One region of the Streptococcus sp. CL5.50 genome, then DNA from elsewhere that is predicted to be linked to it. Evidence: predicted binding sites of a transcription regulator. Region 1 holds the regulator's gene; each other region holds the start of a gene.

Region 1 (10,947 bases):
TAAAGTAGCAGAGACAAGATTTTCTTTCAGAAAATCAGCTAAAAAGGTTGTTCCCTTTTTAGTAGTAGGATTGATGTTAGCAGCGGGTAATAGTGTATATGCCTATTCCGGAGGAAATGGATCGATTGCGCGTGGGGATGATTATCCTGCTCATTATAAAAATGGGAGCCAGGAGATTGATAAGTGGCGCATGTATTCTCGTCAGTGTACTTCTTTTGCAGCCTTTCGTTTGAGTAATGTCAATGGTTTTGAGATTCCGGCTGCTTATGGGAATGCGAATGAATGGGGCTATCGTGCTCGTCGTGAAGGTTATCGTGTCGATAATACACCAACGATTGGCTCTATTGCTTGGTCTACTGCAGGAACTTATGGTCATGTTGCTTGGGTGTCAAATGTAATAGGAGATGAGATTGAGATTGAAGAATACAATTATGGAATAAGGGAATCTTACAACAAGCGCATCGTGAAGGCAAATACTATGACGGGGTTTATTCATTTTAAAGATTTAGCTGGTGGCAGTGTTGGGAATAGTCAATCCTCAGTTTCAACAGGAGGAACACATTATTTTAAGACTAAGGCTGCTATCAAAAATCAGCCTCTAGCTAGCGCAACTGCGATTGATTACTATTATCCTGGGGAGAATGTTCATTATGATCAAATTCTCGAAAAAGATGGGTACAAGTGGTTGAGTTATACGGCTTATAACGGAAGTCGTCGTTATATCCAGCTAGAGGGAGTAACCTCTTCACAGAATTATCAGAATCAATCAGGAAATAGCTCTAACTATGGATCCAATAACAGTTCAACTGTCGGTTGGAAGAAAATAAATGGTAGTTGGTATCATTTCAAATCAAATGGGTCTAAATCAACAGGCTGGCTGAAAGATGGTTCTAGCTGGTATTATTTGAAATCATCTGGTGAAATGCAGACAGGATGGTTAAAGGAAAATGGTCTGTGGTATTATTTGGATAGTTCAGGTGCAATGAAAACGGGCTGGTACCAAGTATCTGGTAAGTGGTATTATTCTTACTCTTCAGGCGCCTTAGCTGTTAATACGACGGTGGATGGCTACAGAGTAAATAGTGATGGAGAACGAGTATAGAAAATGGGAGTAGGAAATTTTTCCTACTTTTTCTGTAAGCAGTTTCCTTGACATTTTTTTGGTTTTGCGCTATCATATGTCCATATAATATATGGGAGTCTGTGTACAGTCTGAGAGGAAGCGTTAAGCTTCGACCGCACCTGATCTGGGTAATGCCAGCGTAGGGAACGATACTTAGTCTAATCTTGACCTTTTCCATATATGGCAAAGGTTTTTCTTTTTATCAAAGGAAAACGAGAAGTGGAGGTTGTTATGAAAGCAAGCATTGCCTTGCAAGTTTTACCCCTTTCACAGGGGATTGATCGGATTGCTGTTATCGATCAGGTCATTGCCTATCTGAAAGCTCAAGAAGTGACCATGGTAGTGACACCATTTGAAACAGTTTTGGAAGGGGAGTTTGATGAGCTTATGCGCATTCTAAAAGAAGCGCTGGAAGTGGCAGGGCAGGAGGCAGACAATGTCTTTGCCAATGTCAAAATAAATGTAGGAGAGATTTTAAGTATTGATGAGAAACTTGAAAAGTATACTGAGACGACACATTAGTCTGTTGGGCTTTCTAGGGATCTTGTCAATCTGGCAGCTAGCAGGGTTGCTTAAACTTCTCCCCAAGTTTATCCTGCCGACACCTCTTGAAATCCTCCAGTCTTTTGTGCGTGATAGAGAATTTCTCTGGCACCACAGCTGGGCGACCTTGAGAGTGGCTTTGCTGGGGTTGGTTCTGGGAGTTTTGATTGCCTGTCTCATGGCTGTGCTTATGGATAGTTTGACTTGGCTCAATGACCTGATTTACCCTATGATGGTGGTTGTTCAGACCATTCCGACCATTGCCATAGCCCCTATCCTGGTTTTGTGGCTCGGTTATGGGATTTTGCCCAAGATTGTCTTGATTATCTTAACGACAACCTTCCCCATCATCGTCAGCATTTTGGACGGTTTTAGGCATTGTGACAAGGATATGCTGACCTTGTTTAGTCTGATGCGGGCCAAACCTTGGCAAATCCTTTGGCATTTTAAAATCCCAGTCAGTCTGCCTTACTTTTATGCAGGTCTGAGGGTCAGTGTCTCCTACGCTTTTATCACAACAGTAGTATCTGAGTGGTTGGGAGGCTTTGAAGGACTAGGTGTCTACATGATTCAGTCCAAGAAATTGTTTCAGTATGATACCATGTTCGCTATTATTATTCTGGTATCGATTATCAGCCTTCTTGGTATGAAATTGGTCGATGTCAGCGAGAAATATGTTATTAAATGGAAACGTTCGTAGAATTAGAATGTTTCGGAAAAAGAAAAGAGGAAATCAAAATGAAAAAAACATGGAAAGTGTTTTTAACTGTTTTAACAGCTCTTGTAGCTGTTGTGCTTGTGGCCTGTGGTCAAGGAACTGCTTCCAAGGACAACAAAGAAGCAGAACTTAAGAAGATTGACTTTATCCTAGACTGGACACCAAATACCAACCACACAGGGCTTTATGTGGCTAAGGAAAAAGGCTACTTCAAGGAAGCTGGGGTGGATGTTGATTTGAAATTGCCACCAGAAGAAAGTTCTTCTGACTTGGTTATTAACGGTAAGGCACCATTTGCAGTCTATTTCCAAGACTATATGGCTAAAAAATTGGAAAAAGGGGCAGGAATTACTGCCGTTGCAGCTATCGTAGAACACAATACATCAGGAATCATCTCTCGTAAATCTGACAATGTAGCTAGTCCAAAAGACTTGGTTGGTAAGAAATACGGAACTTGGAATGACCCAACTGAACTTGCTATGTTGAAAACCTTGGTAGAATCTCAAGGTGGAGACTTTGAGAAGGTTGAAAAAATACCAAATAACGACTCAAACTCAATCACACCGATTGCCAATGGAGTATTTGACACTGCTTGGATCTACTATGGATGGGATGGAATTCTTGCCAAATCTCAAGGTGTAGACGCTAACTTTATGTACTTGAAAGACTACGTTAAAGAATTTGACTATTACTCACCAGTCATCATTGCTAACAACGACTACCTCAAAGACAACAAAGAAGAAGCACGTAAAGTCATCCAAGCTATCAAAAAAGGCTACCAATATGCCATGGAGCATCCAGAAGAAGCAGCTGATATCCTCATCAAAAATGCACCTGAACTTAAGGAAAAACGTGACTTTGTCATCGAATCTCAAAAATACTTGTCAAAAGAATACGCAAGCGACAAGGAAAAATGGGGGCAATTTGATGCGGCTCGCTGGAATGCCTTCTACAAATGGGATAAAGAAAATGGTATCCTTAAAGAAGACTTGACAGACAAAGGCTTCACCAACGAATTTGTGAAATAATGACAGAAATTAGACTAGAACACGTCAGTTATGCCTATGGTCAAGAGAGGATTTTAGAGGATATCAATCTGAAAGTGACTTCAGGTGAAGTGGTTTCTATCCTAGGCCCAAGTGGTGTTGGTAAGACTACGCTTTTCAACTTAATTGCGGGGATTTTAGAAGTTCAGTCAGGGAGAATTGTCCTTGATGGTGAAGAAAATCCCAAGGGGCGGGTGAGTTATATGTTGCAAAAGGATCTGCTCTTGGAACACAAGACGGTGCTTGGTAATATCATTCTGCCCCTCTTGATTCAAAAGGTGGATAAGGCAGAAGCTATTGCTCGCTCAGATGAAATTCTTGCGACCTTCCAGTTGACAGCTGTAAGAGATAAATACCCTCATGAACTCAGTGGTGGGATGCGCCAGCGTGTGGCCTTGCTCCGGACCTACCTTTTCGGGCACAAGCTCTTTCTCTTGGATGAGGCCTTTAGCGCCTTGGATGAGATGACCAAGATGGAACTACACGCTTGGTACCTTGAGATTCACAAGCAGTTGCAGCTAACAACCTTGATCATCACGCATAGTATCGAGGAGGCCCTCAGTCTCAGCGACCGCATCTATATCTTGAAAAATCGCCCTGGGCAGATTGTTTCAGAAATTAAACTAGATTGGTCTGAAGATGAGGACAAGGAAGTCCAAAAGATTGCCTACAAACGTCAAATCTTGGCAGAATTAGGCTTAGATAAGTAGAAAAATAGGGAGTTGGTGAAGATTATCCTTTACCAGCGCCCTTTTTCTTTTAAAAATGAGAAAATTTCGGTATAATAGTCAAAGATAGTCAAGGTTTAAAGAGAGAGGTGGGTTTGTAATGAGATTTAAAAATACATCGGATCATATTGAGGCCTACATCAAGGCGATTTTAGATCAATCTGGTATCGTGGAGTTGCAACGTAGTCAGTTGGCAGATACTTTTCAGGTTGTTCCCAGTCAGATTAACTATGTGATCAAGACACGCTTTACGGAAAGTAGGGGCTACTTGGTTGAAAGTAAGCGTGGTGGCGGAGGCTACATTCGTATAGGACGGATTGAGTTTTCTAGTCATCATGAAATGCTCAGGGAGCTTCTTTACTCAATTGGTGAGCGGGTCAGTCAAGAAATTTATGAAGATATTCTCCAGCTTTTGGTTGAGCAGGAATTGATGACCAAGCAGGAGATGAATTTGCTAGTATCAGTAGCTTTGGATCGCGTTTTAGGAGAAGAAGCTCCAGTTGTTCGTGCAAACATGCTACGACAGGTCATACAAGAGGTAGATAGAAAAGGGAAGTAAGATGAACTATTCAAAAGCATTGAATGAATGTATCGAAAGTGCCTACATGGTTGCTGGCCATTTTGGAGCTCGTTACCTAGAGTCTTGGCACTTGTTGATTGCCATGTCCAACCACAGTTATAGTGTGGCAGGGGCAACTTTAAATGATTATCCATATGAGATGGACCGTTTAGAAGAGGTCGCTTTGGAACTGACTGAAACGGACTATAGCCAGGATGAAACCTTTACGGAATTGCCGTTTTCTCATCGTTTGCAGGTCCTTTTTGATGAAGCAGAGTATGTAGCGTCAGTGGTTCATGCTAAGGTGCTGGGGACGGAGCACGTCCTTTATGCGATTTTGCATGATGGCAATGCCTTGGCGACTCGTATCTTGGAGAGGGCTGGTTTTTCTTATGAAGACAAGAAAGATCAGGTTAAGATTGCTGCCCTACGTCGAAATCTAGAAGAACGTGCAGGCTGGACTCGTGAAGACCTCAAGGCTTTACGCCAACGCCATCGTACAGTAGCTGATAAGCAAAATTCTATGGCCAATATGATGGGCATGCCGCAGACTCCGAGCGGTGGTCTCGAGGACTATACGCATGATTTGACAGAGCAAGCGCGTTCTGGCAAGTTAGAACCAGTCATCGGTCGGGACAAGGAAATCTCACGTATGATTCAAATCTTGAGCCGTAAGACCAAGAACAATCCTGTTTTGGTTGGGGATGCTGGTGTCGGGAAAACAGCTCTGGCGTTTGGTCTTGCTCAGCGTATTGCTAGTGGGGATGTGCCTGCGGAAATGGCTAAGATGCGCGTGTTAGAGCTTGATTTGATGAATGTCGTTGCAGGGACACGCTTCCGTGGTGACTTTGAAGAACGCATGAACAATATCATCAAGGATATTGAAGAAGATGGTCAAGTTATCCTCTTTATCGATGAACTTCACACTATCATGGGTTCTGGTAGTGGGATTGATTCAACTCTGGATGCGGCCAATATCTTGAAGCCAGCCTTGGCGCGTGGAACCTTGAGAACGGTTGGTGCGACCACTCAGGAAGAATATCAAAAACACATCGAAAAAGATGCGGCCCTTTCTCGTCGTTTCGCTAAAGTGACGATTGAAGAACCAAGTGTGGCAGACAGCATGACCATTTTGCAAGGTTTGAAGGCGACTTATGAGAAACATCACCGGGTGCAAATCACAGATGAAGCGGTTGAAACAGCCGTCAAGATGGCTCATCGTTACTTGACTAGTCGTCATTTGCCAGACTCTGCTATTGATCTCTTAGATGAAGCGGCAGCAACAGTGCAAAATAAAACTAAAAATGTAAAAGCAGACGATTCAGGTTTGAGTCCAGCTGACAAGGCCTTGATGGATGGCAAGTGGAAACAGGCAGCTCAGCTAATCGCAAAAGAAGAGGAAGTGCCTGTCTATAAAGACTTGGTGACAGAGTCTGATATTTTGACTACCTTGAGTCGCTTGTCAGGTATTCCAGTCCAAAAACTGACTCAGACTGATGCTAAGAAATACTTAAACTTGGAAGCTGAACTGCACAAACGTGTCATCGGTCAAGATCAAGCAGTTTCAAGCATTAGCCGTGCCATTCGCCGCAATCAGTCAGGGATTCGCAGTCACAAGCGTCCGATTGGTTCCTTTATGTTCCTAGGACCTACAGGTGTCGGTAAGACCGAATTGGCCAAGGCTCTGGCAGAAGTACTCTTTGATGACGAATCAGCCCTTATCCGCTTTGATATGAGTGAGTATATGGAGAAATTCGCAGCCAGCCGTCTCAACGGAGCTCCTCCAGGCTATGTGGGTTATGAAGAAGGTGGGGAGTTGACCGAGAAGGTTCGCAACAAACCCTATTCCGTTCTCCTTTTTGACGAGGTAGAGAAGGCCCATCCAGACATCTTTAATGTTCTCTTGCAGGTCTTGGATGACGGTGTCTTGACCGATAGCAAGGGACGCAAGGTTGACTTTTCAAATACCATTATCATCATGACGTCAAACCTTGGTGCGACAGCCCTTCGGGATGACAAGACTGTCGGATTTGGGGCTAAGGACATTCGTTTTGACCAGGAAAATATGGAAAAACGAATCTTTGAAGAGCTGAAAAAAGCTTATAGACCTGAGTTTATCAACCGTATTGATGAAAAGGTGGTCTTCCATAGCTTATCTAGCGACCATATGCAGGAAGTAGTGAAGATTATGGTCAAACCTTTAGTAGCAAGTTTGGCTGAAAAAGGTATTGACTTGAAATTACAAGCTTCCGCACTGAAATTGCTGGCAAATCAAGGATATGACCCAGAGATGGGAGCTCGTCCACTTCGCAGAACCCTGCAAACAGAAGTGGAAGACAAGTTGGCAGAACTTCTTCTCAAGGGAGAATTAGAGGCAGGCAGCACACTTAAGATTGGTGTCAAAGCAGGCCAGTTAAAATTTGATATTGCATAAAAATGGAGAATCAGGAGCAATCTTGATTCTCTTTTTTCTAGTTTTTTATAAAAAACTATTGACAAAACAAAAATATAGTTTATAATAAAAACATAGATAATAAAAATATAAAAAATTATAAAAAGATAATAGGTTTATGAAAAAGAAAACAGCAGTGGTATTTGGAACCTTTGCTCCGCTTCATCAAGGACATATCGATCTAATCCAGCGAGCGAAGCGGCAGTGTGATCAGGTCTGGGTTGTCGTTTCAGGCTATGAGGGAGATCGAGGGGAGCAGGTAGGCTTAACGCTTCAAAAAAGATTTCGCTATATTAGAGAGGCTTTTCGTGATGACGAGTTGACCTCCGTTTGCAAGTTAGATGAGACTAATCTTCCCCGTTACCCTATGGGCTGGCAGGAGTGGTTGGACCAAATGTTAGCGGAGATTTCCTATGATGAAACCCAGCAAGAGCTGATCTTTTTTGTAGGAGAAGCAGACTATCAGCAAGAATTATCTAAACGTGGATTTGGCACTGTCTTGCAAGAAAGAAAGTTCGGTATCTCAGCGACTATGATTCGAGAAAATCCAAGCAAATATTGGAAAAACATCGCTCAGCCCTTCCGTCGTCAGTTTACAAAGAAAGTATTGATTATGGGGAGTGCCAGCAATGGGAAGACCACTCTGGCCAAGGATTTGGCAAGGTATTACGATGCACCCGTCAGTTTGGAATACGCACATGAGTACCAGATTAAAAACAATGTCCGCGACGATGAATTGACTCCAAAAGATTACTATTATCTCCTGTTGGGGCAGTATGACCAGACCTCTAAGTTAATTGACAGTAATGCCAATAGGGGATTGGTGATAGCTGACACCAACTCCTTAGTAACTAAGGGCTACTATGATTATTACATGGAGACCGAGGACCAAGGGGACTTATCAGGAGAAACCTTTGATAATCTCTTTGTTTCGATCTTGGCTAAGGAAAAATGGGACTTGATTCTCTTTGTGCAACCGGTCGGCTCCTATGTCAATGACGGATTTAGAGATATGACTATGGCAGAAGACCATATTCGTCATAGTTTTTCCCAGCATTTGGACCATATGAGAGAGCGATATTTAACCACCATTCCACTAGTTTATCTAGCTGAGGATTACCTAGGCAATTATGAAGCAGCCAAAGTGGCTATTGATGCCATTTACCAAGCAGATTAGGAGAAAATTATGAAAAAACTAACTGAAAAAATCACACAATTTATCGAAAACTTTAAAAATGTTCATGCAGAAGCTCGTAAGATTAGTTTTGCAGGAGCCATGCGCTTGCTCTGGAAAGATCTCTTTGTCGGCCGTAGCCTTTTCCAGTGGTTATATCTCATCGCTTTGTCAAGTGTTCCCTTGATCTTGGAATTCACGCAAAATGCGGAAACTCATGACTGGCTGAGCTTGTTTGCCTCTTGGACGGGGATTGTCTGTGTTATCTTGGTGGCAGAAGGGCGTGCAAGCAATTATCTCTTTGGGGCCATTAACTCGGCGATCTATTTGATTTTGGCTATGAATGCGACTTTTTATGGCGAAGTTTTGACGACCGTTTACTTCTTTGTCATGCAGCCGATTGGCCTCTATGCTTGGCTGTCCAATCGTATCAATGACCAAGGAAAAGCAGAAGAATCTCACTTTGAAGCTAAGAAATTATCTGTGCTTGACTGGCTCAAGTACTTGGCCTTGACTGCTATCATTTGGATTGGTATGGGCTTGGCTTACCAAAGTATCCATAGTGCTCGCCCTTTCCGTGATAGTGTTACCGATGCGACCAATGGTGTTGGTCAGCTCTTGATGACACGTCTCTACCGTGAGCAATGGATTTTCTGGATTGCAACCAATCTCTTTAGTATTTACCTCTGGTGGGGTGAAAATATCCACATCCAAGGGATGTACTGGGTTTACACACTCAATAGTCTAGTAGGTTGGTACCAATGGACCAAGGCAGTTCGTAAGGAGGCATAAAATGACGGACACGATGATTCCAGCAGGGATGACGGAAAAAGAATATTTTGAAATTCATGCAAGTCAGGAAGAGTTTTTAGATTGGTATCACAAACAGGAACTCCCTCAATACGAAAAACCAAGTGTGACGGTGGATATGGTAGCCTACTGCTTTGTCGAAGGAAAGATCAAGCTCTTATTAATTCGCCGCAAGGCTCACCCTTATCAAAACTGTTTGGCTCTGGTTGGAGGATTTATGGACAAGGGAGAAGATGCTACACATGCCTGTCAGCGCGAGGTGAGTGAAGAGGTTAATCTCGATCTTCCTTTGGAAAAAGTCGAGCAATTGATGACTGTGTCGACTCCTGGGCGTGACCCCCGAGGCTGGACGGTGACCATTGCTCACTTGGTGTATTTGCCTAGTCGTGCATTAGAACTGGTTCAGGCAGGTGACGATGCCAAGGATGTCGTTTTCGTAGATGTCGATTTTCAGTCGGGCAAATGCTTCTTGGAGGGAGTGGAGCTGGACGAGCAAGCCTTCGCCTTTGACCATTATGCCATTATCCAAGAATCCATCAAACGAATCCAAGGTCGACTTGACTGGAATCCGACCTTCCTTTATCTGCTGGAGGAGGAGTTCACTGTCTACGAAGGGACTGAACTGGTCAATCTTATCAACCCCGGTCGTCCAATCGTCAGCAATAACTTTCTTGTAAAATACGGAGAATATGTAGAAGAAGTCGGACTCAAACGAGTGCCTAAAAAGAAACCAAGAAAAACCTATCGATTGAAATAAAAAACGAGGTCGGGACAAAGTTCCCGACCTCTTTATGTACCATCATGAGATGGTTTTGTGTTGTGACTGCTTTTATGGGTGGCTATCTTTCTTAGAATTGCTCAACAGGTGAGTAAAAAAGTCTTTGTATCGATACTTGAGATAGTTCTCATGTAAAAATAACAAAGCGATGTAGACAATCAAAAAGATTGTAGTCAGATAGAAGACATCAAATGCAGTTCGCGCATAGTAAGTTGCTGATTGATAAGAGCCAATTGCTCCCAAAATCATCCAAGGAAGATACTTGTAATATTTGCTTAACATAAACCTATACCTCCTATATCCTAGTTCGCTATTATTATATTCCTTTGCAGTTAAAGATGCAAGCGATTACACAAGAGCGATTTAAAAAATTTTAAACAAAATAGGAATTTTTCTCTGTTTTTTCTATTAGATTACGAATAAAAGAGTAGGAGGAGTAAATGTATCTAAAGTATTTAAGATTTTTAAAATAGTTTAGATAAATTGTTGACATATTCAAATTTGAATGTTACAATTATATTACAAAAAGATTTCTTTATATTTCTAAAACATTACAAAGGAGTAGAAAAATGAAAAAGAAAACCTATATCAAATTTATGACAGCAACTGTATTGGCTTCTACCTTGCTATTAGGAGCTTGTGGAAATAAAAAGGAAACAACTCAAGCAAGCAGTTCTGCTAAGACAAGCCAGTCATCAAGTTCTAAAGCAACTTCTTCTAACAAAGAAAGCAAGACTCAGAAGTCCTCAAGTTCAGCTTCATCTGAAAAGGCTAAGGCGTCTACTGATCAATCTTCAGCAACTGCAACGCCATCACAAGCGGCACCTGCACCAGAGCAAAGACAAGGTCAAGAAGTGGCTAATCAACAGGCGGCTAGTCAACAAACTCCTGCTCAGACTTCTTCAACTCAACAGGCTCCTCAAGCCCAGTCTAACCAATCAAGCTATGATCCTACAACTGACCGCAAACTTCAAGACAAACAAGCAGAGCAAAATAAACGCTACAAGGGTGTTTTA
Region 2 (10,947 bases), on a different contig from region 1:
AACTTGACCACACCATTGTTAAAGCACCCTATGTTCGCTTGATTGGGGAGGAAACAGGGCCAAAGGGAGACATCATCTCCAATTATGATATTCGTTTAGTGCAACCCAATGAAGACTCTATCCCTACCGCTGGCCTTCACACTATCGAGCATCTCTTAGCCAAACTCATCCGTACCCGCATTGACGGTATGATTGACTGCTCACCATTTGGCTGCCGCACAGGATTCCACATGATTATGTGGGGGCGCCACACCAGCGCTGAAATTGCAGCTGTTATCAAGGATTCGCTTAAGGAAATCGCTGAAACCACCACTTGGGAAGATGTCCCTGGAACAACCATCGAATCTTGCGGAAACTACAAGGACCACAGCCTCTTCTCTGCTAAAGAATGGGCTAAACTCATCCTTGAACAAGGGATTTCAGACGATGCTTTTGAGCGTCATGTGATCTAAACACAAAAAAGGAACCAGTTTTTCAGCTGGCTCCTTCTTTTTTATGCTCAAAATCTCTAGTTAAGCTTTCTCACGAATAACCAAACCACCGTCTTCCATATCTGCTTCTAGGTGTTTGGCATCTAGGTGATCCAAGTGGAAGTCTGTGACTTTGTCACGGATTTGTTGTTCAACCACACGACGGAGTGGACGAACACCCATGACTTCATCGTAGCCTTCTTCTGTGATATAGTCTTTAGCCGCTTGACTAACTGCTAAATCAATGTCTTTCTTAGCCAAGGTTTGGTTGACTTCAGCCAGCATCAAGTCCACAATTTTAGAAAGGTCTTCCTTAGTCAAGTGTGAGAACTCAATGACTGCGTTAAAGCGGTTGAGGAACTCTGGACGGAAGAATGGTTTCAAACGGTCCATCAATTCTGGTTTGTCCGCATCTTCTGTCAAGTTAGCTTCGTAACCAAAGCCTGCGTTTGAAGTTGCGATAATGACAGTGTTCTTAAAGTTCACGGTATTTCCTTGACCATCAGTCAAACGACCATCATCCAATACTTGGAGGAGAAGGGTGATTACTTGAGGATCAGCCTTTTCGATTTCGTCCAAGAGAATGATAGAGTAAGGATTGCGACGAACACGTTCTGTTAAGGTATTGCTATTGTCATCATAACCCACATAGCCTGCTGTTGTACCAATTAGCTTAGAAACAGCTGTGCGGTCACTGTATTCAGACATATCCAAACGGATGATGGCATCCTTGGTTCCAAACATATCTAGCGCCAATTGCTTAGCAAGTTCTGTCTTACCAACCCCAGTTGGTCCTACAAAGAGGAAGCTACCGATTGGGCGATTACCTTCATCAAAACCAGCACGGTTACGACGGATAGCACGGGCTACAGCTTCAACTGCCTTGTCTTGGCCAATCACCTTGTCTTGCAGACGATGAGCCATATCTTTCAAACGTTCGATGTCTGATGCTCCCATTTGTGACACTGGGATACCCGTCATTCGTTCCACAGATTCAGCCACATCGTTGACACTTGCAGTCACCTTCATATCTTCTGTGTGGTTTTCGATTTTCTTTTCTAATTCTGCAATGCGTGTTTTATAGTTTAGAGCTGCTTCAAAATCTTCTGCCTCAACAGCTTTTTCTTGCTTGTCTTTTTCTACCTCAATTTCACGTTCAACAGCATGAACATCTGTTACTGGATGCTGAGCTGCCAAGTGAGCCGCCGTTACATCGACAAGGTCGATAGCCTTATCTGGCAAGCTACGTTGAGGAATATACTGAACAGAATAATCCACTGCTGCTTTCAAGACTTCATCTGGCAAAATGACATTGTGGTGTTGTTGATAGAGATCACGAATTCCTTGAAGAATTTTATATGTATCCTCTGCTGAAGGGGCATTGACCTTGACTTCGTTGAAACGACGAGCAAGAGCAGCATTCTTCAAGATGGTGTTACGGTATTCGTCTTGAGTTGTTGCCCCAATCACTGTCAACTCACCACGAGAGAGAGCTGGCTTGAGAATATCCGCAAGCCCTTTAGAACCACTATCTACACCAGTGCTACCAGCACCGAGAATTTGGTGAATTTCATCAAAGAAGAGAATAATATTTCCTGCTTCTTTTACTTCATTGACTAAGTTTTGAACGTTTTCTTCAAAGCTACCACGGTACTGAGTACCAGCCTCAAGACCTGAAATATCAATAGAAATGATTTCCTTGTTCTTAATGGCGGCTGGAACATCTCCATTTACAATGGCTTGTGCTAGACCTTCTACAACTGCTGTCTTACCAACACCTGCATCTCCGACCAAAACAGGATTGTTTTTGGTACGACGTGATAGAATTTCAGATGTTTCTTGAATTTCCTTGTTTCGTCCGATAACAGGATCCAACTTGCCTTCACGAGCTTCTGCTGTCAAGTTACGACCGAGTTTAGCAAGGACACCATCTTGTTTCATACCTGAAGCCTGTTGTTGCATTTGTCCATCAGTTTCTGCATTTCCTGGCAATTGACCCGTTGCACGATAATGAGCAAATTCCTCAGGTGTCACTTCACGTCCATTAATTAAGTAGCGACGGTTTTCAGAACTGTATCCTCGCATACCACCCATCAATTGGTTAAATAAATCGTCCATGTTGTTAAAATTATTAAAGTTGTTGTTCATATTCCTTACCTCTTTTTATATTTCTTCGTTATTATTACTGATATTGACTATCTTTGACCTTTGTTTTAAAAAATTTAGACTAGCTAAATAGCTACTCTACGTACTATTTCTGGTTTTTCTTTTTCAAGCAGGAGTAGACTATCTTTACTTCTGAAAATTTCTAGATTAAACATAGACACACCTCTTTCTATTTTACTTTAAATAATACTCTTCGAAAATCTCTTCAAACAACGTCAGCTCTATCTGCAACCTCAGAACAGTGTTTTGAGCAACCTGCGCTAGCTTCCTAGTTTACTCTTTGATTTTCATTAAGTATAAGTGTTCTAGTAAGGCTTTCATTTACCTTACGTTCATAATATACTACATTAGTCAGAAAAGGTCAAGAGATTTGACTTTAATTGACCAATATTTTTTAGAATGCAAAAACACCCTGAAATATCAGGGTGCTATTCTTACATCAAATACAAAATTGCTAGCGTCAAAAGACTTGCTAGAAGCCCCACTCCCCAAAAGAAGAAGTCAACCTTCCACTCGCTCCAAGGATTTCCTTTACCAGACAATCCTCCAAGTTCAAAATGGTGATGCACAGGCGTCATACGGAAAATACGTTTGCCACCAGTCATTTTGAAATAGCCGACTTGCATCATGACCGAAGTTGTTTCAAAGACATAAACAATTCCGATAATCAAGAGAGTCCATTCTTGGTGAAGGGCCATAGAGATAGCTGCCAGCATTCCACCGAGTGCCAAACTTCCCACATCTCCCATAAAGACCTTAGCAGGCTTATGGTTAAAGACAAAGAAACCAAGCAAACCACCAATCATGGCAAGAATCACTAGAAGGATATCCATCTGACCTTGAACATAGGCAATAACTCCATAGGCAGACAAACTAATTACAACGGAAATACTAGCTAAACCGTCAATACCGTCTGTCAAGTTTACTGCGTTTGAAAAACCGACTAGCCAGAAAAGAGCGAAGACAATATAGAAAATCCCTAGATGTACTTGGTAACCAAAGACAGAAAGCATATCGCCCCCACGCTCATAGAAAAGATAGAAGATAACTCCACCTAGAAGCTGAAGAGCCAATTTCTGCTTAGGATTAAGTCCCTCATTGATCTTACGAAAGACCTTGAGAAAGTCGTCTAAAAATCCGATTAAACCATAAAGAACCAAGATAAATAAAATCATACCGACATTATTGCTGAGTTGGTTACTAAATAAGGCAATAAAGAAGGCAACTAAAACAGAAGCAATTAAGAAAACCAAACCTCCCATTGTAGGAGTCCCAGCTTTTGCCTGGTGCTGTTTGACATCCTCATGCATCTGCTGGCCTGTAATTTGCGCCTTTCTATAAAATTGGATAAAGGCCGGAATTCCTACTAAAGTTAGTAAAAATGTCACAATTCCAGCACTAATAGAAATAAACATATTAGTCTCCTAAAGTTAATTTAATTTTTTTAATGTTTTTGATAGCTGTATTAGTCCGAACATCTTGCTTCTGAACGACGGAACCTGAACCTTCAAATTCCAGTTCAATATCCAACCATTTAGCAAAGGTCTCGGCAGTCTCTTTTTTCCAGCCATACATGTCTGGAATTTCTTCTACCTTATCCGATAAAAGGAGAACTTGTTGGTTTGGTGCAAGATTAGTCCCTTCTTCTACAGAAGTCTCTTTAATCTTTGTTCCAGTACCTACAACGATTGGTTGCACAATATTTCGGCGTAAGGCTTCCGCCAACTCACCAGGTGAAATATCCTTGATGCTAGGCATTGCATAAGAAGATTCTGTCGTAACTTTATCTAAATTCTTGGCTGGAGATTGAAGATTGAGAGATTCTTTCATAGCTGAAGCCCGCTCCAAGATTGGGTTGGCAAATTCTCCCAACTGGATACCTGAATAATGTTCAGGTTGTTGAACCGTTACATACAAGATAAAATCAGGATTTTCAGCAGGGTTCATAGCCACAACCGAGAAAATGTAATTGGTCGAACCAACTAAGTAGCCTCCATTTTTCTCGTCAGCGATTTGGGCTGTACCAGACTTGAGGGCTACATTTTGACCTGGAACATTGACAGTTGCTTTTCCTGTACTATGATTATACATAGTTCCATATCTAGGATCCGTTCCTACCAAGACCATGTGAGTCCGAGTTTGGCCAGCTGCATCTTTCGAAACTGGATTCCCTACAATTTCTTTTTGAGATCTACGAACGGTTTGATCATTTGGATCATACAAGGCCGTAATAAATTTAGGCTCTAGCATGACGCCATCATTGGCAATGGCAGTAAAGGCACGTAGCATCTGGGTCTGCGTTACAGAAATCCCCTGACCAAATGCACTCATGGCAATATTGACAATATTATCTGCAGGCAATTGACCTGTGTACTCATCAGTCAGACCAAAACGCGTCGGCACTCCAAACTTAAAGCGGTTTAGATAATCCAACCAAGTAGCATCTCCCATTTTTTGTTCAAGTAGACTCATTCCAACATTACTGGAGTGAGCGAAACCTTGTGAGAAAGTCATCATCCCACCAGTAGTCAAACCATCATTAACATCCCAATCTCGAATCGTCGCATCCGCTATTTTTAATTCACTGCTATTGAAGTATTCTCCACTTGGGAAGGTATTATTATCAATAGAAGAAGCTAACGTCATAACCTTCATGGCTGATCCTGGTTCATAGTTACTTTGATAAAGAATGTCACGCCAAACAAAGTCCTCAGTGATTCCTTCTTTAGTATCTGCATTAAAGGTAGGTCGTTGGGTGGTAGCGAGAATTTCACCGGTCTTTGCACTGACCAAGGTCGCGGTCATATACTTACCTTTTACTTTTTCTAGAAAGGCATCCATCTGAGTTTCCATGAAAGATTGTAGCGGACTAGACAATGTTGTATAAACATCCTTGCCATCCACAGTTTGTTGCGATACCAGTTCTGTACCTGGTACGATATTTCCTACACGGTCTTTTTCATAGGTAATAATACCGTCTGTCCCAGCAAGAATGGTATTTAAAGAACTCTCCAAACCAGAAGTCCCTAACAAACTCTTACTACCATCCTCATTTTCATGAAGTTGGGCTAAGCCAATAAAGCTAGAAGCAAATTGTCCATTTGGATAGCTTCTGTTAGGGCTCGTTGTAAAGTCAATTCCTTCCACACTAGCATCTTTTAACTCTTTTTTAATAGCCATCATATTGGCATAGGTAATCCCATTTCCTTTTGCTCCAAAGGAAACTTGGGTCAGATTTGGTTGAGCTAATTGCTCTTTCACATAAGCTTCATCCATATCCAAATACTTATGGAAGACTTCAGCTACCTTATTAAACTGCGAATCCTCTACATAAAGAATTTTACCCGTTGCTGACTTGTATTTTTTATCAATAACAGCATAGACGTTATAAGAGGTCGCATCTTCAGCTATAGGCACTCCATTTCGGTCATAGATCGTCCCGCGTTTGGCAGGAACTGTTCGGGTTGTTTGGTGAACCTTTTTAGCCTCTTTTACCAAGTCAGTACCAAATATATTACCTTTTGCGATAATATAAGCAAAATTGGCCAAAAAGAGGCCGAAAAGGGCAACAGCTAAAAAGCTGAGGTACTTGCCAACTATCCTACGGTTTTCTGCTGGAGATTTACGATTTTTTACCGCAAATCGGGTTATTTTTTCTGTCCATTTCATATCTTACTCCGCTGTTCGGATGTTTTCATTATTCAATTTCAAATCTTTTTTATCTGCAATCTCTTTCAAACGCTCTGAACGAATCAATTCATTCACTTCCTGCTTGGCATCGTCCAGCTCTGTCTTCTTTTCCTCTATCTGCGCATTGATTTTTGTCAAATCACTTTGCACTTGCAAGAGTCGTGTCTGCATAAAGATAATGCTCACTGCTAAAACGAGTGCCGTAAAAGCGATGGAAAGATAAAAAGCCTTCTCCACACGTGAGAATTTTTTTATACGATTCTGCAAGAATTGACTGGTTGTTTCTTTCTTATCTACCATTTTTCCCTCTTACTTGTGAATTTTTCTGGCCACACGCAACTTAGCTGAGTGCGAGCGGTTATTGGCTTCTAATTCTTCTGCACTTGGCAAGATTGGCTTACGGGATACCAATTCCATCTTGGGCTTGAGATCATCTGGGATGAAAGGCAAACCTTTGGGAACTTCCACAGTTGAAGCTTCCTTGAACAATTGTTTGGTCAAGCGGTCTTCTAGTGAATGGAAGGTAATCACTGAAATTCTACCATCTAGAGCCAACATCTCCATAGCCTGCTGGATGGATTCATCTGCCGCTCCCAGTTCATCATTGACTTCAATTCGAATAGCCTGGAAAATCTGCTTGGCAGGATGGCCCTTCTTCTTGAGCTCCTTGGCAGGTTTGGCCGACTTGATAATTTCTGCTAACTCAGTCGTTGTCTCGATTGGCTTGACTTCACGCGCTTGTTCAATCTTACGCGCAATCTGTTTAGAGAATTTATCCTCACCATACTTGAAGAAAATACGAACCAAGTCATGATAGTCATAGTGATTCACCACTTCATAGGCTGTCAGACTAGCATCCTGATTCATGCGCATGTCCAGTGGCGCATCCTTTTTATAAGAAAAACCACGCTCACGCTGGTCCAGCTGAGGACTAGACACTCCCAAGTCATAACAAATTCCATCAATTTCCTGAACACCAGCTTCGCGCAAACGTGCCTGTAGATGACGGAAGTTATCCTTGATAAAGGTCACCATTCCCTTTTCAATGTAAGGAGCCAAGCGTTTTTGCGCGTTGTCAATGGCATTCTGGTCCTGGTCAAAGGCATAGAGATGGCCTTTTTCACTTAATTTACTTAATAAATATTCGCTATGGCCCGCTCCACCCAAAGTCGCATCAACGTAGATACCGTCAGGCTTTACGTCGAGCATATCAATCGTTTCGTGGAGTAAGACCGTTACATGATGAAATTCTTTTGTCATATCTTATCTATTTTACCACAAATCTGACTAGCTTGCACTAGTCAGACAAATAGGCCAAAAACAAGTAAGATTTCTTTAAGAAATATGTCAAATATGCTTGACATCTACTCCATAGAAGAATATAATATAGTCAAATATATACGACACAAATCAGAAAGGAGTCCAGATGAATCGTGTGAAAGAATTTCGCAAGGAACTGGGCATTTCCCAGCTCGAACTCGCCAAGGATATCGGTGTCTCGAGACAAACCATCAATATGATTGAGAACGACAAGTACAATCCAACTCTGGAACTCTGTCTCAATCTCGCCCGCAGCCTCCAAACTGACCTAAACAGTCTCTTTTGGGAGGATAATTTTTAAAAAAGGAGCCAACTCATGAAAAAAGAATCCTTTACTGAAAAACTCATCAAACGCACATACGGCATTTCTGGTCCCCTTGACGAATACAAACGGCGTGAGATCGATCGTATTGGGAACCAAGTCTTTATCGTCCTCTTTTATCTGATGATTTTCGGAAATCTTATTCCACTCCTTCTGGCCTATAAATACCCTCAAGAAGTGGCTCTAATCTATCCTCCTCTGATTTTAGTGATTTCCCTCATCACTGCTGGCTATGTCACCTACCAAATGAAAAAAACAGGGATTACAGCTATTGATCCAGATATGCTGAGTGAGAAAGAAAGTAAGCAACTTCGCTACCCAGGTCTTAAAGCAGGTTTGTTCTTTGGTCTATGGATGTTTTTTATAACTCCTCTTCTCAGTATACTCATAGGTGAAGGTCAGGACTATTTTCATTCTCTTCTCACTATAAGAAATGGTGTATCAAGCATTCTCGGTTCTATCTTCTTCGGAGCGAGCATACAGTTCCTCATCTCCCGTCGCATTGCAAAAACTAAAAAAGAGCAAGATGAGGATTAGGAGGTGCCCTATGAAATCACTAGTAACTTTACTTACCTATCATCTTTTGTTTGCTTCACTGCTCATCTTCATCATCGTTTCAGGGAACTTGCCAATCTACGATATAGTCCTCCTTCCAGTCTTTGTTCCAGCACTCAACAAAGGATTGACTTATCTAAAGATAGATTCCCAAAAAACGCGCATACTCAACCTAGCACTATGCTTTATGATTCTATCCTTTCTATCCTTACCACAGCTGACACTCATTTCAAGCAATTGGAAATATTATATACTGCTCACTATCGCTATCCTTTCTTCTATCACTTATCTTTATTATCTCTATCAACTCGTAAAAGAAACAAAATAGCATCGTTCATTTAGGAGAAATCACCCATGAAAAAAGAAGACTTAACAACTCGCCTACTTCGAAATTTCTTTCATATCCAAGGACCTTTTGATGAATGCCGTCAAGAGGTTATCTACAAGGCTTGCGCCCGTTCCATGATCCAAATCTTTTACTCTTCCTTCATTCTCTTCCTATTCTATATTTTGTTCGGAAGCTTTATAGAAATTGTTCGAAATGTTATGCCCTACATCTATTTTGGACTCATTTTGTTCATGAGTATAAAAGCTCAAAAAGCTGTCCAAGAGCTTCATCTTGAAAAGGATGACAAATCAGAAATCATCCTCAAAACCTACAGCAAAGCTCAAATCAAATTCCGAAGCTGGATTGTGTTTATCGGTATTCAGATTGGCTTCTTTACCTTACTCATCTTTCATAAAGTCTTCGTTCAACAGATGTCCCTTTCAGATTTTGGAAAGTTGCTCATGCAATTCGATAAAAGTATTCCTTTCCTGATGTATAGCCTGATTATCGGAAGCATTTTTGGAACCCTGACCTACGGATTTCTATCACTACAGGAGGAGAAAACTCCTAAAAATACCAAACAGAAGGAGAAAAGCAAGCAATGACTTCACTATACGATTTTTCAGTCTTGAACCAAGACCATCAAGAAACTCCACTAGAGACCTATCGTGGTAAGGTTCTCTTGGTTGTCAACACTGCTACTGGATGTGGTTTAACGCCCCAGTACCAAGGACTTCAAGAACTCTATGATTGCTATCAAGAACAAGGTTTTGAGATTTTAGACTTTCCTTGCAATCAGTTTATGGGACAAGCACCAGGCGGCGCAGAGGAAATCAACGCCTTCTGTAGCCTACATTATCAAACCACCTTCCCACGTTTTGCCAAGATCAAGGTCAACGGTAAGGAAGCAGACCCTCTCTATGTTTGGTTGAAAGAACAAAAATCTGGCCCACTGGGAAAACGAGTCGAATGGAATTTCGCTAAGTTTCTCATTGGTCGTGATGGGCAGGTCTTTGAACGCTTCTCTTCAAAAACAGACCCAAAACAAATTGAAGAGGCGATACAAAAACTACTATAATTTCACAATCTCACTATTATTAGTTCTCCTTTAGCCTAAGAATAGTGGGATTTTTTGATGGGCTTTGACTTGAATAGAAAAACACCCCATGATATGAGCCATGAAGTGTTGTAAAAATGATACATTTACAGCAGACTCCCCTCTACTGACTACTATTTTTAACCCCAGCATATACATAGGTCCTATTTCTAGGACACGCTTTTTCCGTTACCACCCTAAAATAAAAGCTATGCTCCCGCCCATCCTTGGCATTTTCCTTGTTTAAGACAAAGTAGTTTTTCTGATTCATCGCCATGGTTCGTAGGATGTCATCAATCAAAAAAGTCAAGGGTACGTTCATGGCAGAATATTTTTGAAAATCCTCTTCAAAACGAATATAGTCATCTGAAAAATAATCCATCTGCAGTTTGTTTTCATACAGCTCTTTTCTAGTCATAAACTCCCTCCTCCCACAGTCGAATTTCTAGGATATCTGCAACCTCTATCAACCTATATCCCTCGTTTGTCCTAATAGATAGAGTCTGATGTGATAACTCTCTCACCACACCGATGATAGTCGCCTTCTGCTTCTTTTCCTTGACCACAAAACTCCCCTTAAGTTGGCCAACATAAAGCTGAGAAAGTAAATGTAGTTTCTCAACTGGGTCCAAATCTATCGAAAAATCAACACGTTTTTTTTCTTCACTGAGCGAACTAGTATGTTCTGAAAGGTAAAATCCCATCCACTTCTGCATACCTGGATCTTGATAATCTCGCGCAGATTGAAAAGGTAAATAAGAACGATCAATCATTTTAAGCCATCTAATCCTCCAGCAGAATGTCCCCCAATCAGCTTACTTCTGGCAAGGCTCCTAGAGCCTTCTTCCAGTGCATTGGCTCTTAAAAGGGAAGTGAAACCAAATTGTTCCCGAATGGAGTCAATGGCCGTCTGGAGCCTTTCTTCTTTTTCTAACTTGTCAACATCATCAAAGAGAGATATCAAACCAAAGGACTCATCCACAAATCCTGAATAGTTAAC
Region 3 (10,947 bases), on a different contig from region 1:
CATTGCTCTCTATGTAAGCACACAAACTCGATAAAACTCACAGACTAAGCTAGGACTGACAAAGCCAGTAACAGAATTTTAGTAGGAAGACTCAGACTTAGATAAGAAAAATCGGCGGAGTGATCTCTGCCGATTGACTGTTATTTGAGTTTGTAAGACCAGTCTTCTCCATCCTTGTAGTAAAAGAATTCACTGAGGTCCTCTTCGAGAAAAACACGAAGCATGTCAGACATATCCTCAGTAGCTAATTTTAGATGAGATAGATTTTCAAAATCTTCCCACCAGACTTTTCCTTCGTCTGAAGATTGGAGCTCACCAGTAAAGTTTTCTGTTTTGTAAAAGAGGACAACATAGCGATAATCTGAATCATCATACCAGTCTTTGATACCACAGAGTTGGGGTTTACAAACGGTCAGACCTGTTTCTTCTTTCACTTCACGAATGACAGCATCAACAAAGGACTCGCCACATTCAACATGGCCACCAGGAAAAGTAATGCCAGGCCAGTTAGAACTAACTCGGTCTTGAACTAGGACCTTGTCCCCATTTTTAATCAAGCACATGTTGACAAATTCGACTGATTCTCTTCTATTCATTTTTTACAACCTTTGATATTTAATCATAATGTAGACTTCCTGCAACCCAGCCGGTACAGAGGGCAGAAGTGATGTTAAAGCCACCTGTGTGGGCGTTAATATCCATGACCTCGCCTGCAAAGTGGAGTCCAGGAACCAGCTTACTTTCTAGAGTCTTAGGATTGATTTCCTTGAGACTGACGCCACCCTTGGTAACAAATGACTTAGCAAGAGACATTTTACCAGTTACAGGAATTTTGAGTGCTTTGATAGACTGGAGAAGTTGTTCGCGGTCCTTTTCAGTTAGTTGTTTGACTTTTTCTGGATATCCTTGTACAAAAAATTCTGCCAAACGCTCAGGTAATAAAGATTTTAAAGCATTTTTCAAGGATTTTTCCCGGTTTTCTTCTAGGAATGCAGCCAAGTCCTTCTCAGAAAGTTGAGGTAGAACATCCAGTGAAAGGACTTCTCCACCCTTTACAAAGCTAGACATACGTAGGGCAGCAGGACCTGACAAACCAAAGTGGGTAAAGAGCAAATCGTGAGTGATGACATGTTTACCATAGCTTAGGGTCACATCGTCTAGTGAAATCCCCTGAAGTGCTTTGTGTGGAAAATCCGTTAATAATGGACTTTCAGCTGCTTCTAGTTCGGTAATGGTATGTTTGAAATGGCGGGCAATCTCGTGACCAAAACCAGTCGAACCAGTAGAAGGATAGGATTTACCACCAGTTGTGACAATGAGTTTATCGCAAGTGAAGGTTTGATTAGTTGATTTAAGGACAAACTGATCATCTACTTTTTTAACAGAAACGATCTCTGTTTGAGTAGTAACTTGCCCACCGAGCTCAGTAATTTTCTTCTCCAAGGCTTCAATAATGGTACGAGACTTGTCACTAGCAGGAAAGACCCGTCCGTGGTCTTCGACCTTAAGTTTAACCCCATTTTCCGTAAAAAAGTTAATGATATCATGGTTATCAAACTGGGAGAAGACACTGTAGAGAAAGCGCCCATTTCCAGGGATTCCAGCTAGTAGGTCGTCTAGAGTTCCGTTGTTGGTTACATTGCAACGTCCCCCACCTGTCCCAGCTAATTTTTTGCCAAGTTTCCGATTTTTTTCGATGAGGAGGGTTTTCTGACCATAAAAGCTACTGGAAATTGTAGCCATCATGCCAGCAGGTCCTCCACCGATGACGATAGTATCAAAATGTTTCATAGCTCTATTGTACCACAAAAAAACAAGAGATGATGGTCACCTCTTGTCAAGAATGCAATTAATCAATTTCATACCCCATCAGCAAACCACCATCTTCTGCATAGAAACTGCAGAGACCAGAGGTTGGTAGAATCTTGATATTCGCTTGTGGGAAGGTCTCGCGAATTCGGTCTGAAAGCTGTTGGCAACATTTCTCGTTATTGCGTTGAGCCATGACAATACGGCCACCAGCATATCCAGCCTTGACTAATTCTTCATAGGCAGCTTGAACTGATTTCTTTGGTCCTCGTGCTTTTTGTAGCAATTCGAGAGTTCCAGTTTCACTAGCTTCTCCGACCATACGGATATTTAGAAGGCCAACGACCGTACCGATAAGCTTGCTCAAACGGCCGTTCTTCACCAAGTTATCGACTTTGGCTAGGACAAAAAGTAACTTGGTTTTTTCTTGATAGGCAGTGATAGCTTCAACCACTTCTTCAAAAGATAAGCCCTGGTCAATCAAGTCATTCAATTTTTCTACGAGCAAGTCAACTTCCCCACCAGCAGACAAACTATCAATTACATGAATTTTAGTATCAGGATGTTCTTCCAGATAAATATTCTTAGCTAGTTGAGCACTATTGTGACTGCCAGAAAGAGTACCAGTGATGGTTACTAGGAAAATGTTTTTGGCACCTTCAAATGCTCGCAAATAATCATCTGGGCTTGGACAAGCTGATTTTGAAGCTTCTGCAGTTGCATACATGGTTTCCATCATTTGGTCAATATCAAGACTGGCATCATCAACAAAAATCTGATCAGCTACTTGAATGGTTAAGGGAACACTTACAAAGGTCGTGTCAATAGCTGGTTTTGCCAGTTGACGATAATCACAACCAGAGTCAGCAATAATCTTCCAAGTCATAGAAATTCTCCATCTTTGTCAGTTATACATTGACAAAGGTTCTGTCTTTTTTTACAATTATATCATGAAAACCCTTGAAACAAAAGCCTTATCTGTCTGTTGTGACAAGTAGAAAGAAAATGTTATGTCTGAACGTAGAATCTCTGAAAAATCTCTTGAAAATCTCAGAAAATCAAACCAAGAATCCAATTTATTAACTAGAGAAGCCATCGAAACAGCCCTCTTGCAGCTCTTGGAAAAAAAGGACTTGACCAAGATTAGTATTTCTGAATTGGTCAAACGTGCAGGCGTTTCGCGTGCGGCTTTTTATCGCAATTATGATTCTAAAGAGGAGATTTTAGAAAGCGTCTTTAAACGAACTGTCCACAATATTATGGAACAGTTGCATCATTATGATTTAAAGACAGACCTTTATCTGGTCTGGGTTCACCTTTTCCGAGAAGCAAGAAAGGAAGCCAGAGTGATTCAATTGGCCTTAGATTACCATCTGGAAAAAATCTTTGTCCAAGCTATGCAGGAATTTCTAGAAAAATACCATGGAAAATCAAAAGGTGTCAGCTCTTATCTTCATTCCTTCTGGAGTTCGGCCATCGTCTCTGTCCTTCTAAAATGGATCAAGGATGGCATGAAGGTACCTGCTGAAAAGATTGCGGATTTACGGTTACCATTTTTTAAAAAATAGAGAAAAAGGAGAAGAGATATGACTGAAAAAAGACTAGCATGGGATGAGTATTTTGCAGCCCAAGCTCTACTAATTGCCAATCGTTCCACTTGTAAACGTGCCAAAGTGGGCGCAATTCTGGTAAAGGATAATAAGGTTATTTCAACTGGTTACAATGGTTCAGTGTCAGGAACCGAGCATTGTATTGACCACGAATGTCTGGTTATTGAAGGCCACTGTGTTCGAACTCTTCACGCTGAGGTCAATGCTGTCCTTCAAGGTGCAGAACGTGGTATTCCTAAAGGCTTTACAGCCTATGTGACCCATTTTCCTTGTCTGAACTGTACAAAACAATTGCTTCAGGTCGGCTGCAAGCGCGTGGTTTATATCAACCAGTACCGAATGGACGACTACGCCCAATACCTTTATCAAGAAAAGGGAACAGAATTGACTCATTTACCACTTGAGACAGTACAGGCCGCTCTTAAAGAAGCAGATCTAATGTAAAAATTATCAAAAATAAATGGTTTAGAAAGATTTTTAAACCGTTTTTTGGTATAATAAGAAGAATAAATTGAAAGAAGGAATTCCAAAAATGGGAAAAATTGAAGTTATTAATCATCCACTGATTCAACACAAATTGTCAATCTTGCGTCGTACAGATACTTCTACAAAAGCTTTTCGTGAGCTAGTAGATGAGATTGCAATGTTGATGGGGTATGAAGTACTTCGTGATCTTCCACTAGAAGATGTGGAAATCGAAACACCAATCACAAAAACAGTTCAAAAACAATTGGCAGGTAAGAAATTAGCCATCGTTCCAATCTTGCGTGCAGGTATCGGGATGGTCGATGGGCTCTTGAGCTTAGTTCCAGCTGCTAAAGTTGGCCACATTGGTATGTACCGTGATGAAGAAACGCTTCAACCAGTTGAGTACTTGGTGAAATTACCTGAAGATATTGACCAACGTCAAATTTTTGTGGTAGACCCAATGTTGGCAACAGGTGGATCAGCAATCTTGGCTGTTGACTCTCTTAAAAAACGTGGTGCATCAAATATCAAATTTGTCTGCCTTGTATCTGCTCCAGAAGGTGTTAAAGCCCTTCAAGAAGCTCATCCAGATGTAGAAATCTTTACAGCAGCCTTGGATGAACGCTTGAACGAACACGGTTATATCGTTCCAGGTCTTGGAGATGCTGGGGACCGCTTGTTCGGTACAAAATAAAATAAAAAAGAGATTGACTTGGAAAAGGATTTCCAGTCACGAAAGGAGGTTGAATTTTTGTTTCTGTCTAATGAAAACAGAGCAAAAATTTGACCTTTTTTGACCAAGATATTATAATAGTCTTATCTTCAGTCATTTGACCAACAAAATTAAAACTCAAAAGGAGAAATAAATGATTCCTGTAGTTATTGAACAAACAAGCCGTGGAGAACGTTCCTACGATATTTACTCACGTCTTCTTAAAGACCGCATCATTATGCTGACAGGTCCAGTTGAAGACAACATGGCTAACTCTGTTATTGCTCAGTTGCTTTTCTTGGATGCCCAAGATAGTACAAAAGATATTTACCTTTATGTCAATACACCTGGTGGTTCCGTTTCAGCTGGTTTGGCAATCGTTGATACCATGAACTTTATTAAGGCAGATGTCCAAACCATCGTTATGGGAATGGCCGCATCTATGGGGACGGTCATTGCATCAAGTGGAGCAAAAGGCAAACGTTTCATGCTTCCAAATGCTGAATACATGATCCATCAACCAATGGGTGGTACAGGTGGTGGTACTCAACAAACCGATATGGCGATTGCTGCAGAACACTTGCTCAAAACTCGTAACATCTTGGAAAAAATCTTGGCTGAAAATTCAGGTCAGTCAATCGAAAAAGTCCATGCAGATGCAGAACGTGATAACTGGATGAGTGCCCAAGAAACACTTGAATATGGCTTTGTTGATGAAATCATGGCCAACAATTCATTGAATTAATGATCAAAGAAGGCAAACTCGACTGGGTTTGCTTTTTTTGGTATAATAGGGAGAGATTTCTTAGAAAGAGGATTTACCATGTTTGAAAAAGTCAATCGATCTGGCTTGATTATCTATCTTTACTATAATCGTGATGCCAAAAAACTGCAGGATTATGGAGATATTACCTATCATTCCAAGAAACATCGTTACTTACAGCTTTATGTTCCAACTCAAGAAGTGGAGCAATTGGTCGGGCGCTTGAGCAAGGAAAAATTTATAAAAAAAGTCAGAGTTTGTCATATCCAAGAGCTGGAAACACCCTTTGTGGGCAATCTTTATCGAGAGGAAAACGTTATCATTGAAAAAAATCAAGAAAAGTGTTGACAATTTTCTGATAATTCGGTATATTCTTAACATGCTATTTATTTAAGAATAAGGAGACAAAAAAGATGAAGAAAAAATTTGCCCTATCGTTTGTGGCTCTTGCAAGTGTAGCACTTCTTGCAGCCTGTGGAGAAGTGAAGTCTGGAGCGTCAAACGCTGCTGGTAATTCAGTAGATGAAAAGACAATCAAAATCGGATTTAACTTCGAGGAAACTGGTGCCGTAGCAGCCTACGGAACATCTGAACAAAAAGGTGCCCAACTTGCTGTTGATGAAATCAATGCTGCTGGTGGTATCGATGGAAAACAAATCGAAGTAGTCGATAAAGATAACAAGTCTGAAACAGCAGAGGCTGCTTCAGTAACAACTAACCTTGTAACCCAATCTAAAGTATCAGCAATCGTAGGACCTGCGACATCTGGTGCAACTGCAGCTGCGGTAGCGAACGCTACAAAAGCAGGTGTTCCATTGATCTCACCAAGTGCGACTCAAGATGGATTGACTAAAGGTCAAGATTACCTCTTTATCGGAACTTTCCAAGATAGCTTCCAAGGAAAAATTATCTCAAACTATGTTTCTGATAAATTGCAAGCTAAGAAAGTTGTTCTTTACACTGACAATGCCAGCGACTATGCTAAAGGTATTGCCAAAGCCTTCCGTGAAGCTTACAAAGGTGAAATCGTTGCAGATGAGACTTTCGTAGCAGGTGACACAGACTTCCAAGCAGCCCTTACAAAAATGAAAGGGAAAGACTTTGATGCTATCATCGTCCCTGGTTACTACACTGAAGCTGGTAAAATTGTAAACCAAGCGCGTGGTATGGGAATTGACAAACCAATCGTTGGTGGTGATGGATTCAACGGTGAAGAGTTTGTGCAACAAGCAACTGCTGAAAAAGCATCAAACATCTACTTTATCTCAGGCTTCTCAACTACTGTAGAAGTTTCAGCTAAAGCAAAAGCTTTCCTTGATGCTTACCGTGCTAAGTACAACGAAGAGCCTTCAACATTTGCAGCCTTGGCTTATGACTCTGTTCACCTTGTAGCAAACGCAGCAAAAGGTGCTAAAAACTCTGGAGAAATCAAGGATAACCTTGCTAAAACAAAAGACTTTGAAGGTGTAACTGGTCAAACAAGCTTCGATGCAGATCACAACACAGTCAAAACTGCTTACATGATGACTATGAACAATGGTAAGGTTGAAGCAGCAGAAGTTGTAAAACCATAATAGAAAATGTTGAAATAGGGAATGAGACTCGGACTCACTCCCTGTTTCGATGTTTAAGAACCTATCAAAAAGTGAGGGAAAACCCTCGAAATTATAAATAGAAAGAGTGAATCTTATGCTCCAACAACTAGTAAATGGTTTGATTCTAGGTAGTGTTTATGCGCTGTTAGCCCTAGGATATACCATGGTTTACGGAATTATCAAGCTCATCAACTTCGCCCACGGTGATATTTATATGATGGGAGCCTTTATCGGTTATTTCTTGATTAATTCTTTCCAAATGAATTTCTTTGTAGCTCTTATTGTAGCTATGCTTGCGACAGCCATTCTTGGTGTCGTGATTGAGTTCCTTGCTTACCGACCTTTGCGTCACTCTACTCGTATTGCTGTTTTGATTACAGCTATTGGGGTTTCCTTCCTATTAGAGTATGGGATGGTCTATCTGGTTGGTGCTAATACTCGTGCCTTCCCTCAAGCGATTCAAACAGTTCGCTATGATTTGGGTCCAATTAGCCTAACAAACGTGCAGTTAATGATCTTAGCCATTTCCTTGATTTTGATGATTTTGTTACAAGTCATTGTCCAAAAGACCAAGATGGGGAAAGCCATGCGTGCAGTATCTGTAGATAGCGATGCAGCGCAATTGATGGGGATCAACGTAAACCGTACTATCAGCTTTACCTTCGCTTTGGGTTCAGCTCTTGCGGGTGCGGCTGGTGTTCTGATTGCCCTCTATTATAACTCTCTTGAGCCTTTGATGGGGGTTACTCCAGGACTTAAATCTTTCGTTGCTGCAGTACTTGGCGGTATCGGAATCATTCCTGGTGCGGCTCTTGGTGGCTTTGTAATTGGCTTATTGGAAACCTTTGCGACAGCCTTTGGGATGTCAGACTTCCGTGATGCCATTGTTTATGGAATCTTGTTGTTGATCTTGATTGTCCGCCCAGCTGGTATCCTTGGTAAAAATGTGAAAGAGAAGGTGTAAACGATGAAGGAAAATTTAAAAGTTAATATTCTATGGTTACTCCTTTTGTTAGCTGGCTATGGCTTGATTAGTGTACTGGTTTCAGTTGGAGTACTCAACCTATTCTATGTACAGATTTTACAACAAATTGGAATTAATATTATTCTGGCTGTTGGTCTCAACTTAATCGTTGGTTTTTCAGGACAATTTTCACTTGGGCATGCTGGTTTCATGGCGATTGGTGCCTATGCAGCAGCTATTATTGGTTCTAAATCACCAACCTACGGTGCCTTCTTTGGAGCTATGCTGATAGGGGCTTTACTTTCAGGAGCAGTTGCCTTGCTTGTCGGAATTCCAACCTTACGCTTGAAGGGGGATTACCTTGCGGTAGCAACTCTAGGTGTTTCTGAAATTATCCGTATCTTTATCATCAATGGCGGAAGCCTTACAAATGGTGCGGCAGGTATCTTGGGAATTCCAAACTTTACAACTTGGCAAATGGTTTACTTCTTTGTCGTGATTACAACCATTGCAACCTTGAACTTCTTGCGTAGTCCAATTGGTCGTTCAACTCTCTCTGTTCGTGAGGATGAAATCGCTGCTGAGTCAGTTGGGGTTAATACGACTAAGATTAAAATCATCGCTTTCGTCTTTGGTGCCATTACTGCAAGTATTGCAGGATCACTTCAGGCAGGATTTATCGGTTCAGTTGTACCGAAAGATTACACCTTCATCAACTCAATCAACGTTTTGATCATTGTTGTATTTGGTGGGCTTGGTTCCATTACAGGTGCGATTGTTTCAGCTATTGTTCTTGGAATTTTGAATATGCTTCTCCAAGATGTTGCTAGCGTGCGTATGATTATCTACGCTTTGGCCTTGGTATTGGTAATGATTTTCAGACCAGGTGGACTTCTTGGAACATGGGAATTAAGCCTATCACGTTTCTTTAAAAAATCTAAAAAGGAGGAACAAAACTAATGGCATTACTTGAAGTAAAACAGTTAACCAAACATTTTGGCGGTCTAACAGCTGTTGGAGATGTGACTCTTGAATTGAACGAAGGGGAACTGGTTGGATTAATCGGTCCAAACGGAGCTGGTAAAACAACCCTTTTCAACCTTTTGACGGGTGTTTATGAACCAAGTGAGGGAACGGTTACCCTTGATGGTCACCTTTTGAATGGAAAGTCACCTTATAAGATTGCTTCTCTGGGACTTGGACGTACTTTCCAAAATATTCGTCTTTTTAAAGATTTAACAGTTTTGGATAATGTTTTGATTGCCTTTGGCAACCATCACAAACAACATGTTTTTGCTAGTTTCTTACGCTTACCAGCTTTTTACAAGAGTGAAAAAGAATTAAAGGCTAAAGCATTGAAATTGTTGAAAATCTTTGATTTAGATGGGGATGCAGAAACGCTTGCCAAAAACCTCGCCTACGGACAACAACGTCGTTTGGAAATTGTTCGTGCCCTTGCTACGGAACCTAAAATTCTCTTTTTAGATGAACCAGCAGCAGGTATGAACCCACAGGAAACAGCCGAATTGACTGAGTTAATTCGTCGTATCAAAGATGAATTTAAGATTACGATCATGCTGATTGAACACGATATGAATCTGGTTATGGAAGTAACAGAACGTATCTACGTACTTGAATATGGTCGTTTGATTGCTCAGGGAACTCCTGACGAAATTAAGACGAATAAACGTGTTATCGAAGCTTATCTAGGAGGTGAAGCCTAATGTCTATGTTAAAAGTTGAAAACCTCTCTGTGCATTACGGTATGATCCAAGCAGTTCGTGATGTAAGTTTCGAGGTTAATGAAGGTGAAGTTGTTTCCCTTATCGGTGCCAATGGTGCAGGTAAGACAACCATTCTCCGTACCTTGTCTGGTTTGGTTAGACCTAGTTCAGGAAAGATTGAATTTTTAGGTCAAGAAATCCAAAAAATGCCGGCTCAGAAAATCGTAGCAGGTGGCCTTTCACAAGTTCCAGAAGGACGCCACGTCTTTCCTGGCTTGACTGTTATGGAAAATCTTGAAATGGGAGCTTTCTTAAAGAAAAATCGTGAAGAAAATCAAGCTAACTTGAAGAAGGTTTTCTCACGCTTTCCTCGTCTTGAAGAACGGAAGAACCAAGATGCAGCAACTCTTTCAGGAGGGGAACAACAAATGCTTGCCATGGGACGCGCTCTCATGTCAACACCAAAACTTCTTCTTTTAGATGAACCATCAATGGGTCTTGCCCCAATCTTTATCCAAGAGATTTTTGATATCATTCAAGATATCCAGAAGCAAGGAACAACCGTCCTCTTGATTGAACAAAATGCCAATAAAGCACTCGCAATCTCTGACCGAGGCTATGTACTGGAAACAGGAAAAATCGTCCTATCAGGAACAGGAAAAGAACTCGCTTCATCAGAAGAAGTCAGAAAAGCATATCTGGGTGGCTAAACTAGTCTGGGAGACTAGTTTAGGTTGCAGATAGAGATTGCGAAGCAATCATCTTATCCACTGGATTGTTTTAGTCGGTGGATGAGGATTACGAAGTAATCATCATTAATAGTCCGGGGGACCTTTTTAGTTGGCGGATGAAGATTGCGAAGGAATTATTTTATCCAGTGGATTGTTTTAGTCGGCATATTTAGTTTGCAAACAAATCTGCATCTACTTTGAAAGATGAATTTCTAATAATTGAAAAAATCGAATGAAAGGTATCTTACCTTCATTCACAGAGCTCGATTTTAGAGCTCTTTTTGCTAGCTTATTCATACTTTTCTGAATTTTGAAAAAGAAATGTAAGCGTTTGATAGATTTACAAAAAGATTGTATAATAGGGATAAGAATAGAAAAGGAGAAGTCTCATGGCAGTTAAAGATTTTATGACCCGCAAGGTAGTTTATATTAGTCCAGATACAACAGTATCTCATGCAGCAGATTTAATGAGAGAGCAAGGATTGCACCGCTTGCCTGTTATCGAAAATGATCAATTAGTTGGTTTGGTAACTGAAGGAACCATTGCCCAAGCTAGTCCATCAAAAGCAAC

The links. The regulator CtsR, encoded in region 1, represses protease genes until heat stress. The targets are predictions, from matches to a motif close to TTGGTCAAAAAAGGTCAAANA.
Region 2: a site for CtsR is predicted at 2,669-2,689, ahead of ACLNCV_RS08855 (ATP-dependent Clp protease ATP-binding subunit). Genes of this name have one in related genera too.
Region 3: a site for CtsR is predicted at 4,668-4,688, ahead of clpP (ATP-dependent Clp protease proteolytic subunit ClpP). Genes of this name have one in related genera too.

What each region holds. Positions count from the first base shown of each region.
Region 1 is NZ_JBKOTR010000001.1:248,504-259,450, reverse strand. It holds gene cbpD (choline binding-anchored murein hydrolase CbpD) at 1-1,102, shown strand, start outside; TPP riboswitch at 1,184-1,286, shown strand; gene ACLNCV_RS01290 (thiamine-binding protein) at 1,355-1,645, shown strand; gene ACLNCV_RS01285 (ABC transporter permease) at 1,608-2,366, shown strand; gene ACLNCV_RS01280 (ABC transporter substrate-binding protein) at 2,405-3,412, shown strand; gene ACLNCV_RS01275 (ABC transporter ATP-binding protein) at 3,412-4,140, shown strand; gene ACLNCV_RS01270 (CtsR family transcriptional regulator) at 4,259-4,717, shown strand; gene ACLNCV_RS01265 (ATP-dependent Clp protease ATP-binding subunit) at 4,719-7,151, shown strand; gene ACLNCV_RS01260 (AAA family ATPase) at 7,288-8,346, shown strand; gene pnuC (nicotinamide riboside transporter PnuC) at 8,356-9,135, shown strand; gene ACLNCV_RS01250 (NUDIX hydrolase) at 9,137-9,910, shown strand; gene ACLNCV_RS01245 (hypothetical protein) at 9,983-10,213, opposite strand; gene ACLNCV_RS01240 (hypothetical protein) at 10,501-10,947, shown strand, end outside.
Region 2 is NZ_JBKOTR010000016.1:12,851-23,797, forward strand. It holds gene ACLNCV_RS08850 (S-ribosylhomocysteine lyase) at 1-452, shown strand, start outside; gene ACLNCV_RS08855 (ATP-dependent Clp protease ATP-binding subunit) at 513-2,618, opposite strand; gene mraY (phospho-N-acetylmuramoyl-pentapeptide-transferase) at 3,071-4,051, opposite strand; gene pbp2x (penicillin-binding protein PBP2X) at 4,053-6,305, opposite strand; gene ftsL (cell division protein FtsL) at 6,309-6,626, opposite strand; gene rsmH (16S rRNA (cytosine(1402)-N(4))-methyltransferase RsmH) at 6,636-7,586, opposite strand; gene ACLNCV_RS08880 (helix-turn-helix transcriptional regulator) at 7,753-7,947, shown strand; gene ACLNCV_RS08885 (DUF3278 domain-containing protein) at 7,963-8,505, shown strand; gene ACLNCV_RS08890 (hypothetical protein) at 8,516-8,851, shown strand; gene ACLNCV_RS08895 (DUF3278 domain-containing protein) at 8,878-9,456, shown strand; gene ACLNCV_RS08900 (glutathione peroxidase) at 9,453-9,929, shown strand; gene ACLNCV_RS08905 (DUF5960 family protein) at 10,072-10,365, opposite strand; gene ACLNCV_RS08910 (hypothetical protein) at 10,358-10,720, opposite strand; gene ACLNCV_RS08915 (Y-family DNA polymerase) at 10,717-10,947, opposite strand, start outside.
Region 3 is NZ_JBKOTR010000003.1:64,942-75,888, reverse strand. It holds gene ACLNCV_RS02775 (MerR family transcriptional regulator) at 1-34, shown strand, start outside; gene ACLNCV_RS02770 (8-oxo-dGTP diphosphatase) at 141-596, opposite strand; gene ACLNCV_RS02765 (NAD(P)/FAD-dependent oxidoreductase) at 616-1,791, opposite strand; gene ACLNCV_RS02760 (DegV family protein) at 1,850-2,695, opposite strand; gene ACLNCV_RS02755 (TetR/AcrR family transcriptional regulator) at 2,820-3,377, shown strand; gene ACLNCV_RS02750 (cytidine/deoxycytidylate deaminase family protein) at 3,396-3,863, shown strand; gene upp (uracil phosphoribosyltransferase) at 3,952-4,581, shown strand; gene clpP (ATP-dependent Clp protease proteolytic subunit ClpP) at 4,754-5,344, shown strand; gene ACLNCV_RS02735 (YlbG family protein) at 5,423-5,710, shown strand; gene ACLNCV_RS02730 (ABC transporter substrate-binding protein) at 5,776-6,936, shown strand; gene ACLNCV_RS02725 (branched-chain amino acid ABC transporter permease) at 7,052-7,921, shown strand; gene ACLNCV_RS02720 (branched-chain amino acid ABC transporter permease) at 7,925-8,881, shown strand; gene ACLNCV_RS02715 (ABC transporter ATP-binding protein) at 8,881-9,645, shown strand; gene ACLNCV_RS02710 (ABC transporter ATP-binding protein) at 9,645-10,355, shown strand; gene ACLNCV_RS02705 (CBS domain-containing protein) at 10,766-10,947, shown strand, end outside.